One region of the Sphingobium sp. TomTYG46 genome, then DNA from elsewhere that is predicted to be linked to it. Evidence: riboswitches for the same ligand, from Rfam matches in the RefSeq annotation. Region 1 holds a riboswitch; each other region holds the start of a gene.
The links. A riboswitch is a leader RNA that binds a small molecule or an ion and turns the genes downstream of it on or off. The one in region 1 is predicted to bind cobalamin.

Region 2: it holds a riboswitch for cobalamin, as region 1 does, so the genes downstream of both, ACZ5YV_RS17300 (TonB-dependent receptor) here and ACZ5YV_RS15445 (HoxN/HupN/NixA family nickel/cobalt transporter) in region 1, are expected to answer to the same signal.
Region 3: it holds a riboswitch for cobalamin, as region 1 does, so the genes downstream of both, ACZ5YV_RS13505 (TonB-dependent receptor) here and ACZ5YV_RS15445 (HoxN/HupN/NixA family nickel/cobalt transporter) in region 1, are expected to answer to the same signal.

What each region holds. Positions count from the first base shown of each region.
Region 1 is NZ_AP027325.1:481,034-489,467, reverse strand. Features, by position in the region: gene ACZ5YV_RS15470 (alpha/beta fold hydrolase) at 1-100, shown strand, start outside; gene bluB (5,6-dimethylbenzimidazole synthase) at 218-856, opposite strand; gene cobO (cob(I)yrinic acid a,c-diamide adenosyltransferase) at 858-1,463, opposite strand; gene cobN (cobaltochelatase subunit CobN) at 1,460-5,152, opposite strand; gene cobW (cobalamin biosynthesis protein CobW) at 5,152-6,192, opposite strand; gene ACZ5YV_RS15445 (HoxN/HupN/NixA family nickel/cobalt transporter) at 6,189-7,238, opposite strand; cobalamin riboswitch at 7,411-7,655, opposite strand; gene ACZ5YV_RS15440 (formate dehydrogenase accessory sulfurtransferase FdhD) at 7,802-8,434, shown strand, end outside.
Region 2 is NZ_AP027326.1:12,609-23,995, forward strand. Features, by position in the region: gene ACZ5YV_RS17285 (hypothetical protein) at 1-242, opposite strand, end outside; gene ACZ5YV_RS17290 (DUF3768 domain-containing protein) at 446-844, opposite strand; gene ACZ5YV_RS17295 (ArdC family protein) at 906-1,844, opposite strand; cobalamin riboswitch at 2,187-2,430, shown strand; gene ACZ5YV_RS17300 (TonB-dependent receptor) at 2,607-4,748, shown strand; gene ACZ5YV_RS17305 (PepSY domain-containing protein) at 4,735-6,210, shown strand; gene ACZ5YV_RS17310 (cation diffusion facilitator family transporter) at 6,269-7,183, opposite strand; gene ACZ5YV_RS17315 (hypothetical protein) at 7,214-7,597, opposite strand; gene ACZ5YV_RS17320 (SRPBCC family protein) at 7,661-8,158, opposite strand; gene ACZ5YV_RS17325 (efflux RND transporter permease subunit) at 8,230-11,387, opposite strand, start outside.
Region 3 is NZ_AP027325.1:20,562-31,948, reverse strand. Features, by position in the region: gene ppc (phosphoenolpyruvate carboxylase) at 1-2,366, opposite strand, end outside; gene ACZ5YV_RS13530 (helicase HerA domain-containing protein) at 2,588-4,042, shown strand; gene ACZ5YV_RS13525 (low molecular weight protein-tyrosine-phosphatase) at 4,039-4,500, shown strand; gene ACZ5YV_RS13520 (malate synthase G) at 4,658-6,760, opposite strand; gene ACZ5YV_RS13515 (LysR family transcriptional regulator) at 6,871-7,764, shown strand; gene ACZ5YV_RS13510 (hypothetical protein) at 7,949-8,128, shown strand; cobalamin riboswitch at 8,485-8,730, shown strand; gene ACZ5YV_RS13505 (TonB-dependent receptor) at 8,980-10,929, shown strand; gene ACZ5YV_RS13500 (hypothetical protein) at 11,159-11,387, shown strand, end outside.

The DNA of each region.
Region 1 (8,434 bases):
GGAACTGCATGTGTTCCCCAAATGCGGCCATTGGGCGATGATCGAATGCAAGGAACGGTTTGAAACATTGGTGCTGGGGTTCTTGTTGGGTGAGGGGTAGGGAGAATCGTCCACCCCGTTCGCCCTGAGCTTGTCGAAGGGCTTTTCTTTCCTTGAAGAGAAGTGAGGGGCTTCGACAGGCTCAGCCCGAACGGCGAATAGGTGGGAGCGGGTTGCGCTAACGCCGCACCACCACTGAATGCCAATCCGTCCGCTGTTCCCATCCGCGTCGTTCCAGTTCCGGGGCATCCTCTTCGCTCTCCGGCCGTCCGAGGCAGAGCAGCCCAAGACACTCCCAACTGGCCGGAACGTCCAGCATCGCGTCCACGCCTTCCGCTTCCATGATCGACACCCAACCCATGCCGATCCCCCGCGTCCGCGCCGCCAGCCACAGCGTATGCACCGCCATGACGCAGCTATAGCGGCGCGCTTCGGGCATGGTGGCGGCGCCCAGATGATGGCCCGTCTCCGTCCCATCGTCGCAATAGACTGCGAACAACACTGGCGCCTCGCGGAGGCCGTGCAGCTTCAGGCTACGGTAGAGCTTGTCCTGATCGCCCTCATACTCCCGGCCCGCTTCCCTCACCTGCGCATCGACATGAAGCGCCAGCCTCTCCCGCAGCCCCTCCGTCTCGATCCGCACAAAGCGCCATGGCTGCGATAATCCGACCGATGGCGCGCGATGCGCCATGCTTAGCAGCCATTCGACATCGCCCTCGTCGATGGGATCGGTCCTGAAATGGCGAATGTCCCGCCGCGCCCGCACCAGCGCCTCGAACTGCGCGCTGTCGATCGGGGTTATGGCGGGTCCACTCATGTCAGAATTCTATTCCTGCCTGTGCCTTCACGCCGCTGCGGAAGGGATGCTTGACCAACGTCATTTCGGTGACGAGATCGGCCGCTTCGATCAGCGCTTCGGGCGCATTGCGGCCGGTGATGAGCACATGCTTCATTTCGTCCCTCGCAGTCACCGCCTCGACCACTTCCCCCACCGGCAGATAGTCATAGCGCAGGACGATATTAAGCTCATCTGCCAGCACCATATCATAGGCCGGATCGGCGATCATCCGCTTTACCTCGTCCCATGCTTCACGGGCGAGGGCGATGTCGCGGGTCTTGTCCTGCGTGTTCCAGGTGAAGCCTTCGCCCATGGGCTTGAACGTGACATTGTCTGGAAACGCATCGAACACGACTTTTTCTCCGGTGGTCATTGCGCCCTTGACGAACTGGACGACGCCGACCTTCTTGCCATGGCCGATCGCGCGCACGACCATGCCCAGCGCCGCGGTCGTCTTGCCCTTGCCCTTGCCGGTGTGGACGATCAGCAGGCCCTTTTCCTGCGTCTTGGTGGCCATGATCTTGTCATGGGCGGCCTGCTTCTTCTTCATCTTTTCGGCATGTTGTTCGGGGGTGCGTTCGATCATGTCGGTTCCTTGAGTTGAGCGAGGAGCATGGCCGCGCTGTTCGACCGTGGCCGCCACAGCCCCCGGTCCAGCGCTTCGCGGAGGCGCGCGGCGGTTTCGCGCAGCGCGGCGGGGTTGGCGTCCGCCATGAAGCCGCGCACCACCTCATCCTCGATGAAGGCGGCGTGGACGGCGTCGAAATGATGATCCTTCACGCCATGGGTCGTCGCGGCAAAGGCAAAGAGATAATCAACCGAGGCGGCCATTTCGAACGCGCCCTTGTAACCGTGCCGCATCATGCCCGCGATCCATTTGGGATTGGTGACCCGCGCCCGCACCACCCGGCCGATCTCATCCTCCAGCGTGCGGACGACGGGCCGCTCGGGTCGGCTATGGTCATTATGATAGCTGAGCGGCTTGCGGCCGGAGAGATGCTCGACCGCCGCTGCGATCCCGCCCTCGAACTGGTAATAATCGTCGCTGTCGAGCAGGTCATGCTCGCGATTGTCCTGATTCTGGATCAGGGCGTCGGCATCGCTCAGGCGCTGGCTGAAAAGGTCTCGTTCCGCGTCGCCCTCGACCCCGCCACCATAGGCATAGCCGCCCCAATCGAGATAGATGTTCGCAAGGTCCGATCGATCATGCCACAACCGCTCGTCGATCATCGCCTGCAAACCCGCACCATATGCACCCGGCTTCGATCCAAAAACGCGAGCCCCGGCGCGACGCAGCGCCGCCTTTTCAGACGTCCCCTCCGCAATCAGCGCAGCCGCCTCCGCCCGCTGCCTCGCCGCAGCGGGATTGTCTTCATCGGGTTCATCCAGCGCCATCACGGCGCGCGCGGCGCTGTCGATCAGGTCGATCTGTTCGGGAAAGGCGTCGCGGAAAAAGCCCGACACGCGCAGCGTCACGTCCACGCGCGGTCGGTTCAACTCGGCGATCTTCATCACCTCAAATCCGACGACCCGCCCCGATGCCCAGTCCCACCGGGGCCGCACGCCCATCAGGGCCAATGCCTGCGCGATGTCGTCCCCACCCGTGCGCATGTTCGCCGTGCCCCATGCGGAAAGGGCCATGGCGCGGGGATAATCGCCTTCGCGCTGGAGATAGTCCTGCACGATGAGGTCGGCCGACCGCTGGCCCAGATTCCAGGCGGCCACGGTCGGCACCGCGCGCGTATCGACCGAATAGAAATTCCGCCCGGTCGGCAACACATCGGGACGCCCGCGCGTGGGCGCGCCGGAAGGGCCGGGCAGCACGAACTTGCCATCGAGTGCGCGGAGCAGCCCCGCCTTTTCCGCGTCGCCGCAGGCATCCACGCGAGGCGCAAGCTGTTTCCTCACAGCCCCCAGAACCGCCGCGCTATGCGGTCCCGGCGCTTCTTTGCCATAGTCGATCAGCTGGATGGCGTAGAGTTCCAGCCGCTCGACCGTGTCCCCCACGCTGCGCCACGCATCGTCCGCCACGCTGCCCAGCACCTCCGGTCGCGCGCCTTCCCATGAAGCGCCCATGCCGCAATCCAGCGGATCGAAGCCCAACTCCAGATCGTCCGCCAGAGCCCGCAGCAGCGATTGCTGATCCTCGTCCAGACCCCTGGGGCAGCGGGCGAGGGAGATCAGCAAGTCCCGGCGCAGCGCACCTTCGGGCGAGCGGGTAAAGATATGCAATCCGTCCCGAATCTGCATTTCTTTCAATTCGCACAGATAGTTGTCGATCGCTGCCAAGGCATCGTCTCCGCTGCCCTGCGCGCCCGCATCCTTGTCCAGCCCTTGAGACGCCGCCAGCGCCAATATGTCCCGGCGCAGCGTTTCCAGCCTGCGCGGGTCCATCCCCGCCGCCAGATAATATTCATCGACCAGCGCCTCCAGTTCCTTCAACGGGCCATAGGTCTCGGCACGTGTCAGCGGCGGCGTCAGATGGTCGATGATGCACGCGCCGATCCGTCGCTTGGCTTGCGTGCCTTCCCCCGGATCATTGACGATGAAGGGGTAGATTTGCGGTATCGGCCCGGCGCAGATTTCCGGGAAGCAGTTTTCCGATAGCGCGATGGCCTTGCCGGGCAGCCACTCCAGATTGCCATGCTTCCCCACATGCACCACCGCATGGACGCCAAATTCCTGCGCCAGCCAGATATGAAAGGCCAGATAGGCATGCGGCGGCGGCAACGCCGGGTCATGATAGCTGCTCTTGGGATCGACATCATAGCCGCGAGAGGGCTGCACCGCGACGGCGACATGGCCGAAACGATGCACCCGCAGGCGGAAAGCTCCTTCGCGGCAGAATGGATCGTCCTCTGGCTTGCCCCACCGTTCAGTGACGGCCTTTCGGACGCCCTCCGGAAAACCATCGAACGCCGCTCGATACTCCGCCAACGGGAGCGAGCATGTCGCATCACTCCCGGTCATATGCCGCATCAGCGCCGCGCCATCGGTCGGCGCGTCGCCCGTCGCATAACCAGCCTCCGCTAGCGCGCGCAGGATCGCCGCAGCGCTTTCCGGCGTGTCGAGCCCCACGCCGTTGCCAATCCGTCCATCCCTGTTCGGGTAATTGGCAAGGACCAGCGCGACATGGCGATCTTCCACAGGCGCTCGGCTTAATTTTGCCCAGTTCGCAGCCAGTTGAGAGACAAAGCGGACACGGTTGGCCAGAAGCTGCGGCACGACGATGCTGCATTGCGTCCTCGCATCAAATCGGGCGGCGGCCTTGAACGCGACCGCCCGGGTGAACAGGCGTCCGTCCACTTCGGGCAAGGCGATATGCATCGCCAGGTCGCGCGGACCCAGCCCCCGCGCGCTGTCCTGCCACGCGGCCTGTTCCGCGCTGGCGAACAGCGTCTGGAGCACGGGGCAGTCGGCCTTCTCCAATATGGACGGCGTACGCGGTTCGCCCGGCGCGGACGCGGCAAAGGCCGTGGCGTTCAGGATGACGTCGGGCTGAACCGCCCCAATCACCCCATCCAGAAAGTCTCGAGCAAAGGGCTCCCGCAGCGCCCGGACATAGACCGGCAGGACATTGAGCCCTTCAGCTCGCAACCCGGCCACCATCGCGTCCACCGCTTCCAGAGTGCCCGCGATCAGCAAGGCGCGATAGAAGAGGAACAGCACTGTCGGCTGCCCCGATATCCAGCCAGCCCTAACCTGTTCCAGCGTCGGCCGTTCGACGCCGGGCAGGTACAGCCCCGCGTCGGCGACCGGCACCGGCGCGTCGGGCGCTCCTGCCTCCAGTCCTGCGATCCGGGCGGCGGTCTTCAGAAATGCCGTGGCATTGGCAATGCCGCCCTGCCGGAGATAATCGCGCAGCCGATCGCACATGTCCGGCGGCAGGGTGGAGGCGGCGCGCAGTTCCGGATCATCCTCCCGCCCGTCCGCTATCGCGGCAAACGCGATGCCCTTGTCGCGCGCAATATTGGCAATTTCCTCAATGCCATAGGGCCAATAGCTCTTGCCGCCCAGCAACACCACGCACACGAACTTCGCGTGAGAAATCACCTTCTCGACATAGAGATCGACCGAATAGGGATGCTTCAGCTGGAGAAGGTTTGCCAGCCGGATGGATGGCGCGCCATCCCCCAGCATCGCCGCTGCGCTGGCGAAGCAGGCAAGGTCGCTGTCCGCCACGGTCAGCAGCACGATGTCGCCCGGCGTCTGGCCAAGGTCGATCGCTTCCTCTCCATTGGAGACAGTGCCGGGCGTGGCGGTCAGCAAATGCATCAGGCGACCGCCATCTGGCCCATCAGCACCTGTTCGATCGCCAGTCGATCGATCCCCGCCTGACCGATCACCACCAGTCGCGAGCTACGCGCCTCACCTGCCTGCCAGTGCCGGTCATAATGTTGCTGGATGCGCGGTCCCACAGCCTGAATGACGAGCCGCGCCGGACGGCCCGCAATGGCAACAAAGCCCTTCACCCGCAAGATGTCATGATCGGCTATGACCTCCTCCAGCGCACTCAGCAGGGGTGCGGGATTGCCCAGCTCCCCCAGTTCCACGACGAAGCTGTCGAAATCCTCATGATCATGATCCCCCTCATCGTCATGATGGGAAGGACGTGCGTCGATTTGCTCCTCGACGCCCGCGTCGAGACCCAGCAGGATGGCCGGGTCGATCTCCCCCCGCGCGGTGCGGACGATGCGCACGCCCGGCCGCACTTCCCCGGCCAGTTGCTGCTCCAGTTCCGCCAGCCTGTCCGGCTCGACCAGATCGCTCTTGTTCAGCAGTACCAGGTCGGCGCAGGCAATCTGATCCTCGAACAGTTCCTCGATCGGGCTGTCATGATCCAGCGTGGGGTCGGCCGCACGGGCAGCGGCCAACGCTGCCTCGTCGTGGGCGAAGCGCCCCGCCGCCAGAGCGTCCGCATCGATCAGGGCGATCACCCCGTCCACGGTCGCGCGGGTCCTGATATCGGGCCACTGGAACGCCTTCACCAGCGGCTTGGGCAGCGCCAGCCCCGATGTCTCGATGATGATATGATCGGGCGGCACGTCGCGGTCCAGCAGCCGCTGCATCGTCGGCAGGAAATCGTCCGCCACGGTGCAGCAGATGCAGCCATTGGCCAGCTCGATAATGTCTTCATCGGGGCACGTCTCATCCCCGCAGCCCTTCACCAGCGATCCATCGACGCCGACATCGCCAAATTCGTTGATGATGAGCGCCAGCCGCCGCCCGCCCGCATTTTCGATCAGGTGGCGGATCAGTGTCGTCTTTCCGGCGCCCAGGAATCCGGTGATGACCGTGGCGGGAACCTTGCTCATATTGTTTGTCCTTGATTGGGGAGGAGCACGTCGATCTCGTCGAAGCGCTTCCAGCGGTAGATGATCCAGCTCACCAGCCAGCAGGCCGCGAACAGGCCGACGATGAAGAAGCCGAGGCTGTTGAAATGCTCACCCAGATCGGCCGCGACCGACCAGACGCCGCCGGTCAGCCCCAGCTTGTCGCCCAGCAACGCCGCCGCCTCGATGCCGCCGATGACGATCGCGACCAGCGCGGACACCAGCGTGATGGTGATGTTGTAGTAGAGCTTGCGGATTGGCTTCACGAACGCCCACTGATAGGCGCCCATCATCAGCGCCCCGTCCGCCGTGTCGATCAGCGCCATGCCTGCGGCAAAGAGCAGGGGGAAGATGAGCACCGTCGCGATCGAAAGGCCGCTCGCCGCCTGACCCGCCGACAGGCCGAGGATCGCGACCTCCGTCGCCGTGTCGAAGCCGAGGCCGAACAGGAAGCCCAGCGGCGCCATGTGCCAGCTTCGCGTGACCAGCCGGAAGAGCGGCCGGAACAGGCGCGCAAGCAGCCCCCGGTTTCCCAGCAATATGTCCATGTCCTCATCGACATAGGTGCCGCCATTGCGAACATGGTTGAAGGTCTTCAGGACCGATCGCAGGATCATCAGGTTCATCGCCGCGATGGCGAACAGGAATGTGGCAGAGATGACCGTGGCGATCGTGCCCCCGATCTCGCCCGCCGCCTCGACCCTGCTCAGCGCATTGGCGGCGACGGCGATCAGCACGGCGGCGATCAGCACGATCGCGCTATGTCCGATCGCAAACCACAGGCCCACGGTCAGCGGCCGCTGCCCTTCCTGCATCAGCTTGCGGGTCACATTGTCGATCGCCGCGATATGATCGGCATCGACCGCATGGCGCAGCCCCAGGCTCCAGGCGAGCAGGGCGGTGCCCAGCATCATCGTGTTGCCCGCAAAGATCAGCAGGGCAAAGAGCCACAGGCCGATATTGCAGGCGATCAAAACCGCGAACATGACAGTGGCACGGCGGCGAAGCGCCGGAAATTGTATCGCCATTTTAGACATGGCTCCCGTCGGCGTCAGCGAACCTGAACGGGACCTCCGCCAAGCGGCCGACATGATACGCCGGACGGACACCATATAGCGCCCGGCACGCATGCCGGTGCGGCCCCGCCGCACGCGTCGCTCAGACGGAATACCGTGCCCCGGCCATCCCCTGGGCCAAAGCAAGAGCGACCAGACGCTGGCAGGTCTCCTGGCTTGCGGGTCATCGCTCGACACACGGCCTTCCCAGGCCTCGCATGATTTAGCGTCCGGCCCAGTGGCTGACCCCCGGTCGTACCGGAAGGTCGCTATGCATCTCGCTCACCGCTTACAGTTGCAGGGACAGCCGCGGATTTGGGCTCCGTCTACAGAAGCCCGCACCGCATTCCCTTTGAAGCCCTTCCGGGCACCGGCGCGATCGATGCCGTGCATAGATGGCTTGGCCGCCAAAGGGAAGCGGGCAAGGCGATGAAATTGAAATGACACCGGCCGCGGGGAAATACGCACCGGACTGACATGGCCGCAGCCCTCCGCGCCATATTGCCGCGCCTGTCCTCTCCGCCTAGACCGGACGCATGTCTTCGCTTTTCTCCTTCACCCGGATCGCGCCCGATGGCGACACATCGCCGGTTACGCGCGAACTGGCGGAGGAGGTTCCCGTCGCCATCGAATTCAACGGCATCGGCTATGCCGTGCTGATGGCAACCCCCGCGGATATCGCGGAACTGGTGCAGGGGTTCGCCCTTGCCGAGCGGCTGATCCTGCCCTCCGACCCGCCGCTGGACGTCGATGTGCATGCGACCGATCAGGGCCTTGTAGCCCGCGCCACGCTGCCGCCCGATCGTGCGGAGGGGCTGCTCGGCCGGGTCCGCCATCGCGTATCGGACTCTTCCTGCGGCCTGTGCGGTGTTGAAAATCTTGAACAGGCGATGCGTCCGCTGCCTGCCATCACCGCCCGCTGCGATGCAAAGCCTGACGCGATCTTCCATGCGCTGGGTGATCTTTCCGCGCATCAGCCGCTCAACAGGCGAACCGGCGCCGTCCACGCTGCCGCACTGGCGGGCGCTGACGGCACGATCCGACTCGCTTATGAGGATGCGGGCCGCCACAACGCTTTCGACAAGCTGATCGGGGCCATGCGGCGGCAGCAACTGTCCTGGGATGGGGGCTTCGCGCTGCTGTCCTCCCGTTGTTCCTTTGAGTTGGTG
Region 2 (11,387 bases), on a different replicon from region 1:
GCAGCCACGATGCGAGGCTCAGGCGCGCCATTTTTGACCAACGCCTGAAGGCGGTCCGCCGCCTCACGGCGCGCCGCTGGCAGATAACGGTCAAGTTCATCCCGAATTTTTCCAAGGGAAATGCGGTAACGCTGGCCGATGGGAGGATCACGCGGAGGAAGAAAGGCGATGCCTCCCGGCCCCGTCCGGGCCTGTACAGGCTCATCGCCGTCATGGGCGGAGGCAGGGTCATCGGATACCAAGGGGATCAGCCAGCAAGCTCGCCAGCCGCCTCACCCCGCATGAAATCCATCGCCGTAATCTGCACTCTGACCGCCCCGATGTCGAACTCAAGCATGGTAAATTGCCCTCTCAGCATCCTATCCAGAATGGAGCGAAAACACAATAAATCGCTATTGACCAACAGCCCATATGGCCGCCCCGCCGAGCGGGGCGGCAGCGATATTCAATACTCGCTCGCCAGCATGATTGTCAGCAGGCGCGTTGTCCGTTCGTCATCCCAAGGGGCTTCACTGCCAAACTCCAACGCTTTGTCATAGCAGTCAATTTTCCAGAATATGGTCTGACTGATGGCATCTTCCTTGCCGGGACGGCGCTGCATCCATTCACCCGTATGAAGGCGATAGACAGCGCCAAAATCATGTTCGGCATAAGGGTCGTTACCCTCGTCAAACTGATCGAAAGCAATGATCTGGGACACAGCTTCATGACGGTCACGCTCATCAAGCGAGGCAAAACCAATCGTCATAGTTGCACGGCCCGATACGCCGGGCTGCTGGCGCGCTGCATCGTTGAGGAAGCGGATACGCTCGATCTTCTCGGCGTAGGTAAATTCGAGGCTCATGGGTCAGTCCTTGGGAAATAGGGATGGGGAGGGCAGCGGCATTCCACTGCCCGTTTCGCTGTCAGGCGGCGCGCTGGATGGGATGCCCTGCCATGTAGGACAGGATATGTTCGCTTGCGGACTGCGCGGCGGTGGCGGCCCTGAAAATGGCGCGCTTGTCGTTCCGCAAGGCGGTCAGCCAGGACGCGACATAGGCGGCGTGATCTTCCCGCTCGGTGGGTTCCATGCCAAGCTGGGCGCACAGCATCGCGGCGCCGATCTCGGCAATCAGTTCCTCGGCGGCTCGCATTTCGCGGCTCTCGCCGTAGCGATGCAGTGTTTCGCGGTTCAGCCGATCCCTATGGCCGGTGCTGTGGACAGCCTCATGAGCGAGGGTTGCGAAAAAGGCATTGCCGCTTACAAAGTCGGCAAAGGCGGGCATCTGAATACGATCGCTGACGCTGTTGTAAAATGCGCTGGTGCCGCCCTCGCTATAGGGAACGGGATAGAGGGCAAAGGCAGCATCCAGTTCGCTGTCACGCTCGTCGCGGTTCCTGATCTCGATGGATGGCGCGGGATATTTGCCCATGTCGAGGCCGTCGATCTGCTCGACGTTGAACACGACATATTTCTTCAGATAGCCGCGGCTGCTCTCCTCCTCATCATCGCCGCTCTGGCGCTGGTCGGTGTCATCATCCTTCGGCGTGAAAGTGCCCGCGTGGACAACGAGATTGCCCTTCTCGCCCTTCCTGACCTGCCCGCCAAGTTCGTGGGCCTGCCGGTAGGTCATCCAATAGGGATTGGCATAGCCGCGCATCATGGCGGCGGACCAAAGCAGCAGGATGTTGATGCCGCGATAGGGCGTGCCTTCATGACGCAACGGAAGCGAACTGGCCCCGCATGCCCAGGACGGCGACCAAGGGCGGGTGCCAGCTTCCAGCAATGCCACAATCTGGTTGGTGACTTCCTCGTAAATGTCGATCCGTGCGGCCTTTGCGCTGCGGGTGGTGCTGCGAGCCATATGCTTGTTTCCCTTCCAAAATCGGAGCCGAAGGCGATGGGTGCCATCGGCTTCTGCCCGCTGGCGAAGCGGGTCGGGGAATGGCGCAAATCGGGGCCGATCAGGGGGAGGGGGATCACCCGCCCTGCACAAGCGCAGCGCGGAAGGGTGGGGATACCGCCTGATCGCCAAGGGAGGCCGCAGGCCGAGACGGCTTGGCTCTTGCGCCAGGGGGCCGGAACAGGCCCCAAAATCAAAAGCCTGCAACGGAATGATAATGGACCGCCAACGGGAATGCCCATGCCCGCTTGTCTGCACCGCACAATTTCACTACAGGAGCGCCGTCCGGGACGCGCCAAGCGGCCAGGACATGATCGCGCCGGTGTCCCGAGAGGGACTTAATAGGGAACGCGGTGAAGGTGGTTCGCCACCCTAATCCGAGGCTGTCCCTGCAACTGTAAGCGGTGAGCGCGATGTACATGCGCGGATAGGCATTGACCTATCCGCCAGCCACTGGGCCGGACGCTAAATCCTGCGAGGCCTGGGAAGGCCGTGCATCAAGCGATGACCCGTGAGCCAGGAGACCTGCCGGCGTCTGGTCGCTCTTGCCATGGTCCAGGGGATGGTCGAGGCACGGTGAACTCCGTCTGAGCGACGAACGAGCGGTGGGGGCCGCATCGGTTCGTGCGACGGGCGCCAAGGCGTCCGCCCGTGGTGCGCGCCGACCGTTCGTAACGGCACGCCCCTGCCCGACGTCGAATGACGCCGACGGGGCATGATAGAATGAAGAAGACTATCCGCAATATATCCAGTTATACTCTCGCCGTACTGCTGCTGGGCGCGCCGCTCGCCGCCCACGCCGACGATTCCGCCGCCAGCGCAACGGAAAGCGACACCATCATCGTCTTCGGCCAGCGGCAACCTGCTCTCGCCATTCCGCAATCCACCGGCAGCCGGCTTGGTCTGACGCCCCTGGAAACCCCCGCTAGCATCGCGGTTGTCGATGGCGAGGAATTGCGCGCGCGCGGTGATCTTACCCTTCAGGATGCCGTCACCCGCGCACCGGGCATCACCAATATTGCCGATCCGGGCAATGGTAACACGGCGCTGGCGGCCCGCGGCTTCAGCGGCCAGGGATCGGTGCTTCAACTGGTCGACGGCATCCGCCTGTTTCCTGTCGCGGGAACGATCACCTATCCAACCGATCCCTGGATTGCCGAGCGGATCGACGTGCTGAGCGGGCCAGCATCGGTCCTCTATGGCCAGGGCGCGCTTGGTGGCGCGATCAACGTCATCCTGCGGCAACCCAATAGCGAGCGGTTCGAGGCCCAGGGCGAGATCGGCTATGGATCGCAGGACAGCTTCCATGCCGCCGCCGGCGTAGGCGGCCCGATCGGCGAGATGTTCTCCTTCCGCATCGACGGCAGCTATCGCCGGTCGGACGGCTATGTCGATCGCGGTCAGTCCGAGAGCCACGCCCTGTCGGGCGCGCTTAAATTCGCGCCCACCGACAATTTCTCGCTCACCCTGCGCTATGATGACGGCGACCAGAAGCCGAGCAAATATTTCGGCACGCCTCTGATCGAAGGCCGCATTGATGAGCGGGTGCGGGACCGCAATTTCAACGTCGCCGACGCGGAGATGCGCTTTCGCGACAAGCGCGCTACGCTGACTGCCACCTGGTCCCCGATCGAGCAAATCACGATCTCGAACACCGCCTATCGCCTGACCAGCTATCGCCGCTGGAAGAATCTGGAGAGCTACAGCTATGACGGAACGACCGGCCTGGTGGACCGTGCGGACAATCTGGGCATCGTCCATGACCAGACCCAATATGGCGATCAGGGCACGGTGAAGCTCAGCCTGCCGGTCGCGGGCGGCATCACCAATGATCTGGTTGTCGGTTTCGACGTCAATCTGGTCAAGCTGACCTACAGCAACGATTTCGGGTCGGACCCGCAGGAGGATTCGGTCGATCCGTTCAACCCGGTGCCGGGCCTGTTCTTCGACACGCAGGGCATTGCGCCCCGCTTCCGCACGCGCACCAGCGAATATGCGGTATTTGCCGAGAACCGGCTGAAGCTGAACGACCAATTCTCGATCATCGGCGGCGTGCGCTATGAGGAGAACCGGGTCCGCCGTTGGACCTTCGCCTATTCGCCAAGCAATGTGCGGAGCGAGACGCAGGTGCTCGACAAGCGGCTCGACAACACGACCTGGCGAGTAGGCGCAGTCTATCAGCCGACACCGGCATTGTCGCTCTACGGCCAATACACGACCGGCGTCGATCCGCTTGGGACGCTCACCACCTATTCGACGGGTCAAGTGCAATTCAGCCACGCAACCGGCGATCAGGTCGAGTTCGGCGTGAAGGGGAGCTTCCTCGATGGACGGGGTTCGGCGACCCTAGCCGCCTATCGCATCGTCAAGAAGGGCCTCCTCTCCCAGCAGACGCTCACCAGCCCGGTCGAGCAGGTCGGCCAGCGTTCGGCCAAAGGCATCGAAGCCTCGGTTTCGGTGGACCTTGCCGACGGGTTTGGCATCGACGCCAACGGCACGGTGCTGGATGCGAAGTTTGACGACTTCATCAGCGGCGCGACCAATTATAACGGCCTCACGCCCCCCGGTGTCGCGGAAACCGCCGCCAATCTGTGGCTGCGCTGGGAGCCGATTACGCGGTTGCAGACGCGCGCCGGCCTTCGCTACGTCGGCAAGCGCTATTCAGACAATGCCAACCAGTTCCGCGTGCCGGCCTATGCCGTGGTCGACGCCAGCCTGTCCTATGCTGTGACCGACAATGTCGCGCTGGACCTGCGCCTCTACAATCTCTTCGACAAGGACTACGCGATCACCGCCTATAACAACGAACAATGGGTGCTCGGCCGCCCGCGCTCGGTGGACGTGTCCCTGCGTGCACGGTTCTAAACCGACCAGAAAAGCAGCGGCGGGCCATGTTGCCCGCCGCTGGCTTTATCTTGGGCACCGCTGGATCGGCATCGCCACATGCCTGCTCTTCGCCATGTGGTTCCTATCGGGCCTGGTGATGATCTATGTGCCCTATCCGTCGCTGACGGACGCGGAACGGATCGCACGGCTCGAACCGATCCGCTGGGCCGATGTCACCGCGCCGCCGCCGGACAGCAGCCGCCTGCGCTCACTCACGCTGGAAATGCGCGACGGCAAACCTCTCTGGCGTACAAATCCATGGGACGGGGAAGCTGAGATCATCTCCGCGACCGCCGGACAGGCCGTGCCGGCTGTGACAGCCGCCATGGCCGAACGCGCTGCGCGCCGTTTCGGCGGGGCCGCCGTCGCGTCGATCCATTCCTTCGAACGGGACCAATGGACGGTCGCCCAACGCTTCGACCGACACCGCCCCTTGTGGCAAATCGCCCTTGCTGACCGGGCAGGGACCGAAATCTACGTTTCGTCCCGAACCGGCGATGTCGTGCAGGACACGATCCGCAGCGAACGCTTCTGGAACTGGCTGGGTGCGGTTCCACACTGGCTCTATTTCACGGCATTGCGACAGGATGGCGCACTGTGGCGACAGGTCATCCTCTGGGTCGCGGGGCCTTGCTTCGCGACCGGCGTTACCGGCTTCTGGATCGGGCTGCTGCGGGCACGGCTCGGGCGACGGCGCTACAAGGGCGGACGCATAACACCCTATCGCGGATGGATGGTCTGGCATCATATCGCGGGCCTCGCGGGTGGCATTTTCCTCGTCGCATGGATCTTCAGCGGTTGGCTTTCGGTCGATCCGGGGCATCTGTTCCGGTCCGAAGGCATCGCGGAAAAGAACCAGCGTGATTATCTCGGCACCCTGTCGATCCCGTCCAATGCCTTCATCATGGCCGGGAAGCAGATGCCCAGCGCGGTCCAGATCACGGCGATGCCCTCGCCGGGCCATGAAATTCTGATGGTCGCGAAGGACGGGCAGGGGCGACGCGCCTTGATCGACGGACGGACCCTGCGCCCTTTCAACGCATCGCCCACGACCCTGACGCGCGCAGCGACACAATTGCTGCCTGGAGCCTCCATCGGCAACGTCCAGATGATAAGGCAGCCCGATGCCTATTGGTATGGCCCCGATGAGCTGGCATCCCTCCCCGTCTTGCGGATCACGTTCACCGATCCGGCGCAGACATGGGTGCATCTCGATCCCCGGACCGGCGAGCAGCTTGGTTCCATCGACGCTCGCGGTCGCCTTTACCGCTGGCTTTTCGACATGCTGCACAAATGGGATTTGAACATTCTCACCTCCCACCGGCCATCATGGGATGTCCTGCTCTGGGTACTTTCCTTCCTCGGCCTGACGACCTCCGTAAGCGGCGTGTGGATCGGAGCCAGAAGACTGCGATCAAACCGGCGCCGCAGCCCTTGTTGATCTCTGACGCCACTGAACAGCGAAGGCGAATGGCAGCCGGTAGCAGGGCTACAAACCATCAGGGATGAAGATGATGGGTGTCTGCGCAGGCTTCGCTCTCGGTCTGGATCGTGACATGCTCGATCCCAAACTGACGCTGAAGCATGGCCTGGACATCTCTGCGCACCACCTCGCTTTGGCTCGGATCGGTGATCTCGATATGAGCGGACAGGCTGGCGTCGTTGGTCGTCATCGACCAGACATGCAGGTCATGCACGCCGCCGACGCCGGGCACCTGCGAAATGGCGGCTCGGATTTCGCCAAGTTGCAGCCCCCCTGGCACGCCTTCCAGCAGAACATTGGTGGTATCTTTGAGCAAGATCCATGTGCGCGGAAGAACCCATAGGCCGATACCCACGGCCACGATCGGATCGACCAGCGTCCAGCCTGTGAAGCGGATGACCAACGCGCCCGCGATCACGCCGATCGACCCCAGCATGTCGGCCCATACCTCCAGATAGGCGCCCTTGATGTTGAGGCTTTTATCCTTCCCCGCCATGAGCAGGCGCATGGCGATGAGGTTCACGACCAGGCCCAGCGTGGCGACCACGAGCATTCCTGTCGAACCGACAGGCTCCGGTTCACGGAAGCGCTGGATGGCCTCGACCAGAACATAGATCGCGACCGCGAACAGCATGATCGCGTTGAAGGCCGCCGCGAGTATCTCGAGCCGCCGATAGCCAAAGGTTCGCTTGTCATCGGGCGCCTTTTGCCCGATGCGGATCGCCATGAGCGCGATCACCAGCGCCGCCACGTCGGTCAGCATGTGCCCCGCATCGGAAAGCAGGGCCAGGCTGTTGAAGACAAAGGCACCGATAACCTCGGCAACCAGAAAACCGCCCGTCAGGACAAGGGCGATTAAAAGCATCTTGGCGTTGGCGCCAGCGGTATGGTCGTGGCTATGGCTGTGTCCGCCTGCACTGTGGTCATGCATTTCTACTCTCCCAACATCCGTCCCAATTCGTCAGTCATTTGCCGGGTGCTTCGGCCCGTCGTCATATGACACACTGATCAAATCCAAATTCTCGGCGCCCTCGACTAAGCGCCCGCGAAAATAAGCGGGCCGTGGTCGTTGGGGTGAGAAGTACAGAATGTCTGCCGTTGCAGAACGAACCTTCGACCCTTTGGCATAGCCAGCAATATCGACATGCCCTTTTAGCGACAGGCTACGGACGGACTGTATGTTGCCCGACACGATCATGGTCTCTCCGCGTCGCATCGTCTTCAATGCGGAGAACTTTGCGTTTGAATGCGGTGAAACTTCTATTGCGACGTCCGACCTTTCGATCATCGGTGACGCGCAGCCTGGGCTTGCCAGTGCAAGAAGAATGGGCAGCATTTGCTTCATGATGACCTCCTCAATGCGAGAGTCTTTCGCAGTATATCTACTGGGGTCACAGCGATCCGCCGGTCAGTCATTGTCAGCCCCGCGTGAAAGGGCACCGGGCGCGGGTTTGCGGACAGAACTCCTGCCAGACTGCGGCTTGCGCCCCTGCTTTTTTAGGTGTGTCAGGAAAGCCGCATCCTGCACCGCCATATTTTTGCGGATGCCGCCGCGCTTGATGCTCCCAAGAAGCATGCCAATAAGACCCCGACACTCAAACGAATGACGTATTTCCGCGCCATTGGCGATTGGGCTGATCTCATAGCGTTCCTTGAGTACCAGCAGGCCCCTGATGCCGTCGCTCCAGCCTATCGTTCGCGGTTTCTCGACAGGATCGAGCCGAACCAAGATTTTGACGCGCCGGTCATCAAAGATCAGCCACGACAAGAGAAAGTCCTTGCCGGGGATCGCATCGCTCAGAACGCGATAATGCGGATGCCACCGCCCATAGCCAGGAAGGTCGGACAACAAGCTCCATATTTTCAGTATCGAGCTATGCGCCGTAAATATGGTTTCCTCTACCATGATATATTCCCGATCTTCTCCGAAGCGGGACGGGGAGGGCTGTGCTGCATAAGACCCTCCCCGTCCGAGCCTCAGAACTGCGGTTGCGGTTCGTCCACACCGCCCGTCAGATGTTGCGGTTCGTCCAGATTCTCCTCACCGGGCATCTCCTTGCGCCCATAGCGCGCGTAGAGCGTCGGCAGCATGAACAGGGTAAGCAACGTCGCGGAGATGAGGCCGCCGATAACCACCGTGGCGAGCGGCTTCTGCACTTCCGCCCCTGCGCCCGTGCCGAGTGCCATCGGCACGAAGCCGAGGCTCGCAACCAGCGCCGTCATAACGACGGGGCGCAGACGCTGGATGGCTCCCGCACGCGCTGCATCGGCCCGATCCATGCCTTTCCGCATGAGATCCTGGATGGATGACACCATGACGAGACCATTCAGCACCGCGATACCGGAAAGCGCGATGAAACCGACTGCCGCCGAAATGGAGAAATCCATGCCCCGCAGGAACAGGAGCAGCACGCCGCCCACCAGCGCCAAAGGAACGCCAGTGAACACGATCGCGGCATCCCGCACCGAACCCAATGCGCCATAGAGGAGCATCATGATCAGGATGAAGCAGGCCGGGATCACGAGCTGAAGACGCTCGCGCGCTGAAGCCAGATTCTCGAACTGGCCACCCCATTCGAGATAGCTGCCCGCCGGAAGACGCACCTCTTTGGCGATATTTGCCTTTGCCTCCTCCACCACACTGGCAATGTCACGGCCACGGACATTCGCTTGCACCACCACGCGACGCTTGCCATTTTCCCGGCTGATCTGGTTGGGACCGTCCACGACCCTGATGTCAGCGACACTCGCCAACGGCACGAACTGGCCGCCAGGGACCGGAACCTGCACCTGCTGGAGCATCGAAAGATCGGCACGCTGAGCTTCCGAAAGCCGGATAACCACCGGAAAGCGCCGATCGCCCTCAAAAATCATGCCCGCCGTGCGGCCGCCGAGAGTGGCCGTCACTATGTCCTGCGCATCCTGCGCGGTGACGCCCAGACGCGACATGGCGTCGCGATTGACGCGGATGTCGAGCATAGGAAGGCCGGTGGTCTGCTCGACCTTCACATCCGCTGCGCCCTTGGTGCGGCGGAGAACGCCGGCGATCTTCTCGGCCGTTCTATTCATGGCGTTGAAGTCGTCGCCGAAGACCTTGACCGCTATATCGCCACGAACGCCCGCGATCAGTTCATTGAAGCGCATCTGGATGGGCTGCGTGACCTCATAGGCATTGCCGGGAAACTCGTTCAGGTTCTTTTCCAGACGCGCGATCAGCTCCTCTTTCGCAAGGCTCGGGTCCGGCCAATCGGCATGGGGTTTCAGGATCACGAACATATCCGTCGCGTTCGGCGGCATGGGGTCGGACGCCAGTTCAGCCGTGCCTGTCTTCGAGAAGACAAACTGCACTTCCGGCTGCTTCGACATCATGCGTTCGATCGGCACCTGCATGGCCTGGCTCTGTTGAACCGACGTTGCCGGGATACGCAGAGCTTGGATCAGCAGATTGCCTTCATCAAGCTGTGGAAGGAAAACCTGGCCCAGCGACATGAAGGCGATGGCAGCCACGACGAAGCCGCCGATACCGGCACCTATCGTCAGCGCCGGGCGCTTCATGGCCTTATCGAGACCGGGTTCGTAGCGGGCCTTCAGCCAGCTCATGATCCGGCCTTCCTTCTCCTCGATGCGGTTCGAGAGCCAAATGGCAATAGCCGCCGGAACTGCGGTCAGTGAAAGCACGAAGGCAAAAGCGAGCGCGATGATGACGGTAAGCGCCATCGGCACGAAGGTCTTGCCTTCAACCCCGGTGAGGGTGAGGAGAGGCACATAGACGAGGATGATGATGGCCTGACCATAGACCGACGGGCGGATCATTTCACGCGCAGCAGTAGCGACCGTCGCAAGACGCTCCTGCAACGTCAGAATCCGGCCCTCATAATGTTGCTCTTCAGCCATGCGGCGCAAGGCATTCTCAACGATGATGACCGCGCCATCGACGATCAGACCAAAGTCGAGCGCGCCAAGGCTCATCAGATTCGCCGATACGCCTGCGCGTAACATCCCGCAGCTGGTGAGCAGCATCGTCACCGGAATGACCATTGCCGCGATCAGTGCCGCACGGAAATTACCTAAGAGGGCAAACAACACGACGATGACGAGCAGCGCGCCTTCGCCGAGGTTCTTGGCGACCGTCTTGATGGTCGAATTAACCAGCTCCGTGCGATCCAGCACCGGCTGCACGATGACATCCGGCGGCAGGGAAGCGTTGATTTCCTTCAAGCGATCGGCAACGGCCGTGGCAACCGTGCGGCTGTTCTCGCCGATACGCATGACGGCGGTGCCAACCACGACTTCGGTCCCATTTTCGGACGCAGACCCCATGCGAATGGCCTGCCCCAGCTTGACGGTGGCGACTTGGCCCAGCGTGATCGGTACGCCGTCGCGGGAGGCCACCACGATACGGGACAGTTCGTTTGCGTTGCGAACGAGAGCATCGGAGCGAACCGCCAAGCCCTCACCGTTGCGGTTCACAAAACCACCGCCAACGCTGGTGTTATTCTTTTCCAGCGCATTGGCGAGATCGGTCAACGTCAGCCCCATGGAGGAAAGGCGCTGGACATCGGGCACGACAAGGAACTGCTTGGTATAACCTCCAATGGAATCGACGCCCGCCAACCCTTTGGTGTTTTTGAGCAGCGGCGCGACGATCCAGTCCTGCGCGGTGCGCAGATAGGTCGCCTTGTCGATGTCATTTGTCAGTCGCTCGCCTTCGGGCGTCAAATAGCTGCCATCGGGCTGCATCCCCGGCTCGCCGGGCAGGTGCTTGTCATCCTTGCGATGCTCAAGCCGGACCGACCACATATAGACTTCGCCCAGACCCGTCGCGATCGGTCCCATTTCAGGGTTCACGCCGTCGGGCAGGTTCTCGGCTACGCCGGTAAGACGCTCGCCAACCTGCTGGCGCGCAAAATAAATGTCGGTCGTATCTTCAAAGACCGCCGTTACCTGCGCGAACCCGTTGCGGCTCAACGATCGGGTATATTCCAGGCCCGGAATCCCCGCGAGTGCCGTTTCGATTGGGAAAGCGACCTGCTTTTCGACCAACTCGGGCGAAAGGGCAGGGGCGCGGACATTGATCTGGACCTGGTTGTTGGTGATGTCCGGCACCGCATCGATCGGTAGCCGGTAGAGGGCCG
Region 3 (11,387 bases), 420 kb from region 1:
ACCATCTCCAGATTGGCGAGCGCTGATTGCAGGAAGGACCAGCTTTGCGCCATGTCCGCCAACAACGCCTTGTCCTTGAAAGCCTCGAACGCCTGCCCCATGCCATACCAGCCCGGCAGCATCACCCGCGCCTGCGCCCAGCTGAACACCCAGGGTATCGCCCGCAAATCCTCGATCCGCGTGCTCTTGGTCCGGCTCGCAGGGCGCGATCCGATCTTCAGGCCCGAAATCTCCTGGATCGGCGTCAGCTGCCGGAAAAACTCCTTGAACCCCCCCGTTCCATAAACCAGCTCGCGATAGGCCGCGAAAGCCGTCTTCGAAAGCTCATCCATCGCCCCCGCAAAGCGCGCCGCATCCCGATCGGAAATCCCCTCCGGCTCCAGACTGGCGAGCAAAGTCGCGCTCGTCATCGCCTCCAAATTGGTCATCGCCACATCACGCGTGCCGAACTTCGCCGCGATCACCTCGCCCTGTTCCGTGATCCGGATGCGCCCCTGCACCGTGCCACGCGGCTGCGCCTGTATCGCCGCGAAGGATGATCCCCCGCCACGCCCTACGGCACCGCCCCGGCCATGGAACAACTGCATCCCCGTCCCCGCATCCTCGAACACCGGGGCCAGCGCCTTGCTCGCCTGATACAGCGACCAGGTGGAGGTGATATAGCCGCCATCCTTGTTGCTGTCGGAATAGCCGATCATCACTTCCTGATGACCGCGCCCACGCACGACACCCGCAATCTCCGGCAGGCCAAAATAGGCCGCCATGATGTCCGGAGCCGCCTCAAGGTCGGCGATCGTCTCGAACAGCGGCACCGCCATGATCGCCGCCTGCGCCGGGCCGCTATCCTTGCCCGCGCGCCACAGCCCCGCTTCCTTCAGCAGCAGGTTGACCTCCAACAGGTCCGAAACGCTCTCCGCCTTGGAAATGATATAATGGCTGATGCAGCCAGGCCCGTAAGTCTTGTGCGCATCCGCCGCCGCCTGCACGATCGCCAGTTCGGAAGCCGTCTCCTCCGAATATTCCGAAAAGCGCGACCCCAACGGCCGGTTGCTCGCCAGTTCGCCGCGCAGCAGGGCAACCCGCGCCTCCTCATCCAGCGCGGCATAATCCTCCGCCACGCCCGCGACCTTCAGCAACTCGGCAACGACGCGTTGATGCACATCGCTATTCTGCCGCATGTCCAGCGTAGCCAAGTGAAAACCAAACGTCTCCACCGCCCGGATCAACCGCCCCAGCGCCCCGCCGGTCGCCAAAGCGCCATCGCCCTCACTCGCCAGCCCCTGCGCCACCGTAACCAGATCACGCCGCAAATCGCCCGGCAGCGCATAGGCCTCCCCGACCAAGCGCGAAGGACGCGGCGGTTCCTTCCCCACCAACGCCCGATAGGTCGCCGCCAGCCGCGCATAAATACCGGATAGCGCACGGCGATAGGGCTCATCCCCCCGGCTCGGCGAGCTGTCCCCGCTCGCTTCCGCCAGATCCAGCACCGCCTGCGGCACCTGCGCCAGTTCCGTCGATAACGACAGTTCCGCGCCCAACGCATGCACCGCGTCCAGATAATAGGCCAGCGCCGCCTCGCACCCGCGCCCCAGCGCCGATCGCAACTGCGGCGCCTGCACGAACGGATTGCCGTCCCGGTCCCCGCCGATCCAGTTTCCTACCCGCAGGAAGCTGGGCGGCCGGCCCCCCAGCACCCGCTCCCACCGCGCATAAAGCGCAGGCAGCACCGGCAGGAACACGTCGCGGAAATAGGTCAGGACATTGTCTATCTCATCCTGCACGAACAGCTTCTGCCGCCGCAAAGGTCGCGTCTGCCACAGCAGAGCGATCTGCCGCGCGATCGCCTCGTCCAGATTTTCGCCATCCTCCGTTTCTTCACGCCCGGCATCCTTCAGAAGCATCAGGTCGGCGATACGGTTCTTATGATCGATCATACTCTTGCGCCGCACCTCGGTCGGGTGAGCGGTTAGCACCGGCACGATCAGCGCATGGTCGAGCAGCGCCATTACGGCATCGCGACCAATCCCATGCGATTCGAGCCGCTCGATCGCCGACTTCACGTCGGCGTCCGGATCAGCCGCGACCCCCTGCCGGTCCTCGGCCAGATTGGCGAGCATCGAAAACAACATGAATCCGCGCACGAACGACAATGTGTCGTCCAAGCTCAGCGCCTCCAGCCCGGTATCCACCACATCGGCGCCATGAATGCCCCGCGCCCGGTCCACGGAAGCCGACCGGATATATTCCGTCTGCCTATAGAGCCTCTCGCCGCCATAAGCCCGGATCACATCGCCAAGCAGTCGGCCAAGATAACGAATGTCCGGATTTTGCGTGACCGGAGGAACAGGGGATGAAAGAGTCGCCATGAGATCGATGCTGCGCCGCAACAATCGCCCGGTCAAGCCTCCTGATGCGCCGTGCTCCTGCGAAGGCAGGAGCCCAGCTCAGAGGCCAGACTAAGGCTCCTGCCTCCGCAGGAGCACACCACACCTCCTCCCCCCGTTCGGGCTGAACTTGTCGAAGCTCGCGCGTGCCCTTCGCCACACCACCCTTGCGCGAATCCCACCGCATGGGCCAAAGGAAGTCCGTGACCGCCACCATCAGCATAGGAACCGACGGCAACGGCAACCCCGTTCCGATCGACGTCGAGGAATTGCTCGCCACCCGCTTGCTCGTTCAGGGCAATTCGGGTTCCGGCAAATCGCACCTCCTCCGCCGCCTGCTGGAAGAAAGCGCGCCCCTCGTCCAACAGGTCGTCATCGACCCCGAAGGCGACTTCGTCACACTGGCCGACAAATATGGCCATGTGGTCATCGACGCAGGCGACTATAATGAGCGCGAAATCGTGAAGATGGCCGCGCGCATCCGCGAACATCGCGCTTCGGTGATCCTCAGCCTCGAAAGCCTGGAACTGGAAGCGCAGATGAAATGCGCCGCCACCTTCCTCTCGACCCTGTTCGACGCCCCCCGCGACCATTGGTATCCCGCCCTCGTCGTCGTGGATGAAGCCCAGATGTTCGCGCCCGTCGCTGCCGGAGACGTCTCCGACGAAGCCCGCCGCCTGTCGCTGGCCGCCATGACCAACCTCATGTGCCGGGGCCGAAAGCGCGGCCTCGCGGGCGTCATCGCTACCCAGCGCCTTGCCAAGCTCGCCAAGAATGTCGCGGCCGAAGCCTCCAACTTCCTCATGGGCCGCACCTTCCTCGACATCGACATGGCGCGAGCCGCCGACCTGCTCGGCATGGAGCGCCGCCAGGCCGAACAGATACGCGATCTCGAACGCGGCCGTTTCCTCGCGCTTGGCCCCGCCATCTGCCGCCGACCCGTCGCGGTGAAGATCGGCACGGTAAAAACCAGCACGCGCGGCGGCACCCACAAGCTGATGCCGCCGCCGGTCGCCGCGACCGAAAATTTTCAGGAACTGCTGTTCGCCGGTGCAGGCGAAGAAGACGCTCTACCCCCTCCCCCGCCCCGCGCCGATCCGCCGCCGCTTCCTGCCGAGGAACTGATGCGCGCGCTCGCCACCGCGCCGCTCGCCAAGCCCACCGCGCCCGAACTCGACTTCGGCCAAAATGAGCCGGTGGTCATCGCCGTGCTTGAAGAAATCGTCGCAGACCTGGGCGATGCGCAACCCAGCGTCTCCACCCTCTATCAGGATTTCGGCGTCCGCTGCCGTATGAAGGGCTTGCGCACGCCCCCGTTAGACCTCTCCGCCTTCCGCAAGCGTTTCGCCATGGCGCAGGCGGGCATGCTCGACGCCGCTGACCCCCGCTGGGAAGACGCGATGAAGGCCGCCCAGCCCCTGCCCGAAGACATGCTCGCCCCCTTCCTCCTCATCGCCCGCGCCGCGATGCAGGGCCTCCCCTGCCCGGATGACGCCGCCCTCGCCCGCGCATACGGCACCAGCTCACCGGGCCGCGTCCGCCGCCTGATCGACTATATGGAAAAGATCGGCGTCATCGTCGCCCGCACCGATTTCGGCGGCCGCCGCTCGATCGGCGTGCCGCAACTCGGCCTCTCGACGGCGGCAGCCGAAGGATGAGCACCTCCATCCTCTTCGTCTGCCTCGGCAATATCTGCCGCTCGCCCTTGGCCGAAGCCGCCCTGCGCGCCGAAGCTGAACGCGCTGGCCTGCCCATCGAAGTGGACTCCGCAAGCACCGGCGACTGGCATGTCGATTGCCCGCCCGACAGCCGCGCCCAGGCCGTCGCGCTGCGCAACGGCATAGACATATCCACCTATCGCGGCCGTCAGGTCACACCGCAGGATTTCCACCGCTTCGACCATATCTTCGCCCTCGACGCGGAAAACCTCAAAAACCTCCGCAGCATCCGCCCGTCAAATGGCACTGCCGACCTCCGTCTCCTCATGGACCTGATCCCCGGCCGCGAAGGCACCAGCGTCACCGACCCCTATTTCGGCGAGGACGAAGGCTTCGATGAGACATGGGATGACGTCACGAGAGCAGCCCGCGCCCTGATCAAACACCTCCAGGGCTAATTTTCACGCGGAGACGAGGCGCCGTGGAGACAAACCAGCCCGCGCAGCGCATCCCTCAAAAACCTCGCTTCCCACGCGAAGCCAGCAAGATGCTCCCACTCACCTTACACGCACCCTCTCCGCGTCTCGGCGCGAAAACCCAAGCCCGAACGACCATTCAAGCAGGCATCTTCACCCGCGCCCGATAGGCATGCAGCAACGGCTCGGTATAACCGTTAGGCTGCGCCACCCCCTCAAACACCAGCGCCCGCGCAGCCTGGAAGGCGATGCTCTCCTCCTCCCGCCCGCTCATCGGCTGGTAAAGCGGATCGTCCGCATTCTGCGCATCGACCTTGGCCGCCATCCGCCGCAGCGCCGCGTCAACCTCGTCAGCCGAACACACCCCATGCAGCAGCCAATTGGCGATATGCTGCGAAGAAATCCGCAACGTCGCCCGGTCCTCCATCAGCCCCACGTCATGAATATCCGGCACCTTGGAGCAGCCGACGCCCTGATCCACCCAGCGCACGACATAGCCCAATATCCCCTGCGCATTATTATCCAGCTCGTCGCGAACATCTTGCGCCGACCAGTTCGCCCCGGCCGCTAGCGGGATCGTCAGCAGCGTGTCCAACCCCGCCACTGCTTCAGCCTTCCGCTCCTCCTGCCGCGCAAAAACATCAACCTCATGATAATGCGTAGCGTGCAAGGTCGCAGCCGTCGGCGAAGGCACCCAAGCCGTATTCGCCCCCGTCATCGGGTGCCCAATCTTCTGCTCCAGCATGTCCGCCATCCTGTCCGGAGCCGCCCACATGCCCTTCCCGATCTGCGCCTTGCCCGAAAGCCCACAGGCAAGCCCGATCTGCACATTGCGATCCTCATAGGCCTTGATCCAGGCCGCACCCTTCATCTCGCCCTTGCGGATCATCGGCCCCGCCCGCATCGACGTATGAATCTCGTCACCCGTACGATCGAGGAAGCCCGTGTTGATGAACACGATCCGGTCCCGCACCGCATGGATACAGGCGGCGAGGTTGGCCGAAGTCCGCCGCTCCTCGTCCATCACGCCGACTTTCAACTGATGCCGCTCCAGCCCCAGCAGATCCTCGATCGCGTCGAACAGGTCATTGGTAAAGGCGGCCTCCTCCGGCCCATGCATCTTGGGCTTCACGATATAGATGCTGCCCGCCCGGCTGTTGACGAACCGCCCGCCGCGCCGAACGTCATGCAAAGCAATCAGGCTGGTAACGATCCCATCCAATATCCCTTCGGGCGCCTCGTTCCCATTGGGCAGCCGCACCGCAGGCGTCGTCATCAAATGCCCGACATTGCGCACGAACAGTAAAGACCGTCCCGGCAGCGTGAACGCGCTTCCATCAGGCGCGACATAGGCCCGGTCGCCATTCAACCGCCGCGTCATCATCGCGCCATTCTTCTCGAAGCTGTCCTCCAGATCGCCCTTCATCAGGCCGAGCCAGTTGGCATAGGCTGCGACCTTGTCCGCCGCATCGACCGCCGCGACCGAATCCTCCAGATCGCAAATGGTGGACAGGGCCGATTCCAGAACGACATCGGCCAGATGCGCCGGGTCATCCCGCCCGATCGGATGGCTTGCGTCGATCACCAGCTCAATATGCAGCCCATTGTTGCGAAGCAGGATGTTATCCCCTGCCCGCCCGGCAAGTTGCGCGGGGTCGCGCAAGACCGGCGTGCCACCCGCCCAATCCGCCCAACTTCCTTCCGCCAGAGGAACCGCCCGATCCAGGAATGCCTTGGCCCACCCAATCACCTGTGCGCCGCGCGCTGGATCATAGCCTTTGCCCGCCGCCGCGCCGGGGATCGCATCGGTCCCATACAGCGCATCGTAAAGGCTGCCCCAACGCGCATTGGCCGCGTTCAACAGGAACCGCGCGTTGAGGATCGGCACCACCAGCTGTGGCCCCGCCAAGGTCGCAAGCTCTGCATCCACCCGGCCCGACCCGATGGAAAAAGGCGCAGGCTCCGGCACCAGATAGCCAATCTGGGTCAGGAAAGCCCGATAAGCCTCCGCATCAAACGGCCGCCCCGCTTGCTCGCCATGCCAGCTGTCGATCTGCGCCTGAATCGCGTCGCGCTTTTCCAGCAGAGCCGCATTAAGCGGCGCGAACCGCTCGAAAATCGCAGCCACGCCCTGCCAAAATGCTTCCGCTGCGATCCCCGTCCCTGGCAGGACTTCTCCATCGATAAAGCGCGCCAGCTCGGCGGCGACCATAAGACCCGATTTCTCGATCATGCCGTCCATGGGCAACTCTCCATCCAAAATACTGTGACGAAAGCCTATAGACCCCTCTCCATCCTCGCACTAGACAACAAGAACTCAAAGCATCTGTTCCTCACAGGAAAAGATCATCGATGGATCCCGATTATCTTCTCTTCGCCCGCGCGGTGGAGGCAGGCAGCCTTTCGGCGGCAGGCCGCATATTGAACATCTCGCCTGCCATGATGTCGAAACGCATCTCCCGGCTGGAAGCGCGCCTCGGCGTCCGCCTCATCCATCGCACCACGCGCCGCCTTGCCCTGACGGAGGAAGGCGCCAGCCTGCACCGCGACCTTGTCGCCATCCTCGACGCCATCCAGCAGGCGGAGCAACGCGTCACCAGTCGGCACCGGAGTGCGTCCGGGCCGCTGCGCATTTCGGCTCCCACCTCCTTCGGCCGCCTGCATGTGGCACCTCATGTCGGCCGCTTCCTGGACCTCCATCCGCGCGTCGACCTCGAACTCAACCTGTCCGACGCCTATGAAGACCTGCTCGCCGAGCGTATCGACGTGGCGATCCGCATCACCAGCGACATTCCTCTCCATTTGGAGGGGCATCATCTCGCCACCAACCGCCGCATCCTCTGTGCCAGCCCAGCCTATCTCGCCGCGCATGGCATTCCGGACAAGATCGCCGACCTCCCCCGCCACCGCCTGCTCGCGGCCGATGGACAATTGCCCTGGCGGCTGGTGAATGGCCGCGCACGCAAGCTGATCGATGGCCAAAGCCATGTCCGCACCAACAGCAGCGAAATCGTGCGCGAACTTGCCCTTACCGGCGTCGGGATCGCCTTGCGCTCGCTCTGGGACGTGGGCGACCTGATGGCGAAAGGCAGCCTCGTCCGCGTCCTCGATAGCTGGGAAGGCCCCGTTGACCTCGCCGTTCACGCCGTCCACCCCCGCGCCGCAGGCCGTCCCGCCGCCGTGGACGCCTTCATCGGCTTCTTGCGCGAAACCTTCCGCGATGCATCGTGGAACCGGGGCGGCTGATAGCAAGAAGCACCTTAGCGCCACCCGCTTAACTGCCTGAAAAGCGCAGAAATCCTCTTCTGAAATCATTTGCAAGCCTGCTGTCAAAAAACAGAAGCTTTCCGGAGTTAACCTGCGTAATGGCGGCGGGAAACAGGCCGATGTTATCGTTCGAGCCATAAGAGATTGAGAGAGGATAAGGGCCATGCGCCCCAATGACGCGTCACATTTTTCCGCCTGCGCCGCCCAGGAAGCGCGGCAAGCCAGGGAAGCCCGCCTGCGCGGCGCCGACCAGGCAACCATCGCCCTCCACAACGAACGCGCCGTCCGCTACCAAGCCATGGCCCTACGCCTCCAACGAGAGCGCGGCGCGACCCTGAACTGACTTGGCGCGACAAGCGGGCGCACGTCATCCCCTCCCGTCATGCCAGCGAAAGCTGGCATCTCAAGCGACCGCACGCGTCCTCACCCGGAGATCCCAGCTTCCGCTGGGATGACGAACTGTGAAGAGCAGGAATACCCACCTCATCCCCTCTCCCCTTCAGGGGAGAGGGTGCCGAGCGTAGCGAAGGCGGGAGAGGGGACTGTAAAGCAACCAGCGTCGCTCCCCTCTCCCTAACCTCGATGAGAGTCACGTGCCTCTCATCGACCCCTGAAGGGGAGAGGGAACAGACCGTTCATCACCCCCCCCTTGCCCAACCTCCACACCTCCGCTATCGCCCCCATCACCCGGGCAACCCCTGGGGAAATGATCGCGCCGGTGCCTCGAAAGAGGCTTAAAAGGGAACATGGTAAAGGAGGCATCCACCTCCCCAAGCCAAGGCTGTCCCTGCAACTGTAAGCGGCGAGCGCGATGCACATCGCCCTTCCTCAGAGGCAGGAAGGGCAAGTCACTGGGCCGGACGCTAAATCCTGCGAGGCCTGGGAAGGCCGTGCATCAAGCGATGACCCGCGAGCCAGGATACCTGCCAGCGTCTGGTCGCTCTTGCCTTGGTCCAGGGGATGGCCGCGGCACGGTGAACTCCGTCTGAGCGACGAACGAGCGGCAAGAGGCCGCTTCGGTGACGCTGGCGGCCGCCTTGGGGGCGTCCGGCCGCCTGCGTGCGCCGGTCGTCGCCAGACGACAGGTCTCTTGCCGGATGTCGCCAGACGCCCGGAGTGCATGATGTGAAACTACCCAATCCTTTCCACCGCGCCGCCTGCGCGCTGACCGCCACTTTCCTCCCCTTCCCCGCCTTGGCCGCCGACGCCAATGACGCGAGCGACGATGCCAGCACCATCATCGTCTTCGGCCGGGGAGAGGACAAGATCGGCACCGCCCATGCGGCCAGCGAAGGCAGCGTCGGCGGCGCGGACCTTCTCGTCCGCCCGCTGCTGCGCGTCGCCGAACTGCTCGAAGCCGTGCCGGGGCTGGTCGCGGCCCAGCATTCGGGCAGCGGCAAGGCCAATCAATATTTCCTGCGCGGTTTCAATCTCGACCATGGGTCGGACTTCACCACCTATATTGACGGGGTTCAGATGAACTTCCGCAGCCATGGCCATGGTCAGGGCTATCTCGACCTCAACGGCCTCATCCCCGAAATCATCGCGCGGGAGGATTTTCGCAAAGGTCCCTATCGCGCCGATGGCGGCGACTTCGCGCTTGCGGGCGCCGCCTATATGACCACGATCGATGGCTATGACCGACCATGGGTCGCGGCGGAGGGCGGATCCTTCGGCTGGCGCAGGCTGGCGTCGGGCGGCACGGTAAAGGCGGGCGCGGGCCATCTCACCCTGGTCGCGCAGGCCAAGGCCTATGACGGGCCATGGCAGGAGCCTGAACATCTGCGTCACTATGCGGGTTTCGCCAAATATACCCTCCCTGCCGGAGCCGGTAAGATCGACGCCACGCTCCACGCCTATCGCGCGACATGGCGTCCAACCGAGCAGATACCCGAACGGATCATCGGCACGCCGCTCTGCCCCGATGTCTTCTGTTCGCCCGATCCGTCAGCGCGCGGCGAAACCACGCGGATCATCGGCAATCTCGCCACCGTCCAGCCGACATGGCGCGCCAATCTTTACGCGCAATTCTACAACTGGACGATGTTCTCCAACCCCACCTACACCGATCCCGACGGCACCAGCGCGCAGATCGAGCAGTTCGACCGCCGCTGGGTCCTCGGCTTCACCGGCGAAAAGCGGTGGGATGTCGACCCGGCGCTGCAATTGAAGCTGGGCACGGAAAACCGCTATGACGCGATCGGCAATGTCGGCGTCAACCGCACCGCGAACCGCGTCTTCCTCTCCTCGCTCGGCCGCTGTCGCGTCAAGCAAGGGTCAGCCGCGCTCTATGGCGAAGCGACCGTGACGCCGCTCCCCGGTCTGCGCATCACGGGAGGCCTGCGTGGCGACTATTATCATTATGATGTCCGCAGCCGGGACGCCGTCGCCGCCGCGTTGGGTGAAGGCAGCGGCTCGGACACGCTCATCTCGCCCAAGGCGTCGGCCGCATGGGCGATCACGCCGCAGGTCGAACTCTATGCCAATTGGGGCCGGGGCTTCCATTCCAACGATGCGCGCGGCGCGGTCAATGTCGATACGCCTGTTCCCATGCTTGTGCGCGGCACCGGCAAGGAATTGGGCGGCCGCCTGCAACTGCCCGGCTTAACCTTCACCGCGACCTATTGGTGGCTGAATGTCGGCAGCGAACTGCGTTTCGTCGGCGACTCCAACGCGGTCGAACCCAGCGGAGCCAGCCGCCGCCATGGCTATGAGCTTGTCGCCTTCTGGCGGCCGCTCCCCTGGCTCGCTTTCGACGGCAACTACACTGCCAGCCACAGCCGCTACACCAATGGCGACCATATCCCCAACGCCTTCAAAAATGCCGCGTCCGCTGGCGCAGCCATCGTGCTTGACCCATGGGAAGCCAGCATCCGCGTCCGTCACCTTGGCCCTTCGCCACTGATCGAGGACAATAGCGTGCGCGATTCCGGTAGCACGGTCGTCAACGCCCGCGCCGCGTGGAAGGGAAAGCGGGTGCAAGTCTATGCCGAACTGCTCAACATCCTTGGCAGCCGGGACAAGGACATCGCTTATTATTACGAATCCTACCTTCCCGCCGCCGATGCGGAGCCTGTCGAAGGGAGGCTAAGCCGCGTGGTCGAACCGCGAACGGTAAGGGGCGGCATCAAGTTCAGCTTCTGATGCTGGGGAAGGCCGCATCCAGAAAGACCTGCGGCCTTCCCGATCAATGGCTTACATAATGAACGGCGGTGTTCATAAAGTAAAAGTGGACAGGGCAACAGTCAAACCACAATATAATACACGTTAAATACCCGTGGAAATTTTGAGACGTAGTTGACGTCTTTTCTCCTCTATGCAACTTTCCCCTCGGCAATCTGGACAGAGAATCAGTTGCCTGGAGAGGATGCCAATGAAGCACGCACCATTAAGGGGCGCCGTTTTTCACGCGATATTGCGTGACTGCCTGGAAGCACAGCGCGCGCCCAAGGAAACAGAAATACAACTGATCGCCTGCAAAATATGGCAGGACAGTTTCGCGGCGATCACGAACAAGAACTGGCACGACCTCGTACCCGGTGGCGAGGAGTATGAATACACCATCAACGCCGCGCGCATGGCCTTCGGTCTCCACGCGACCA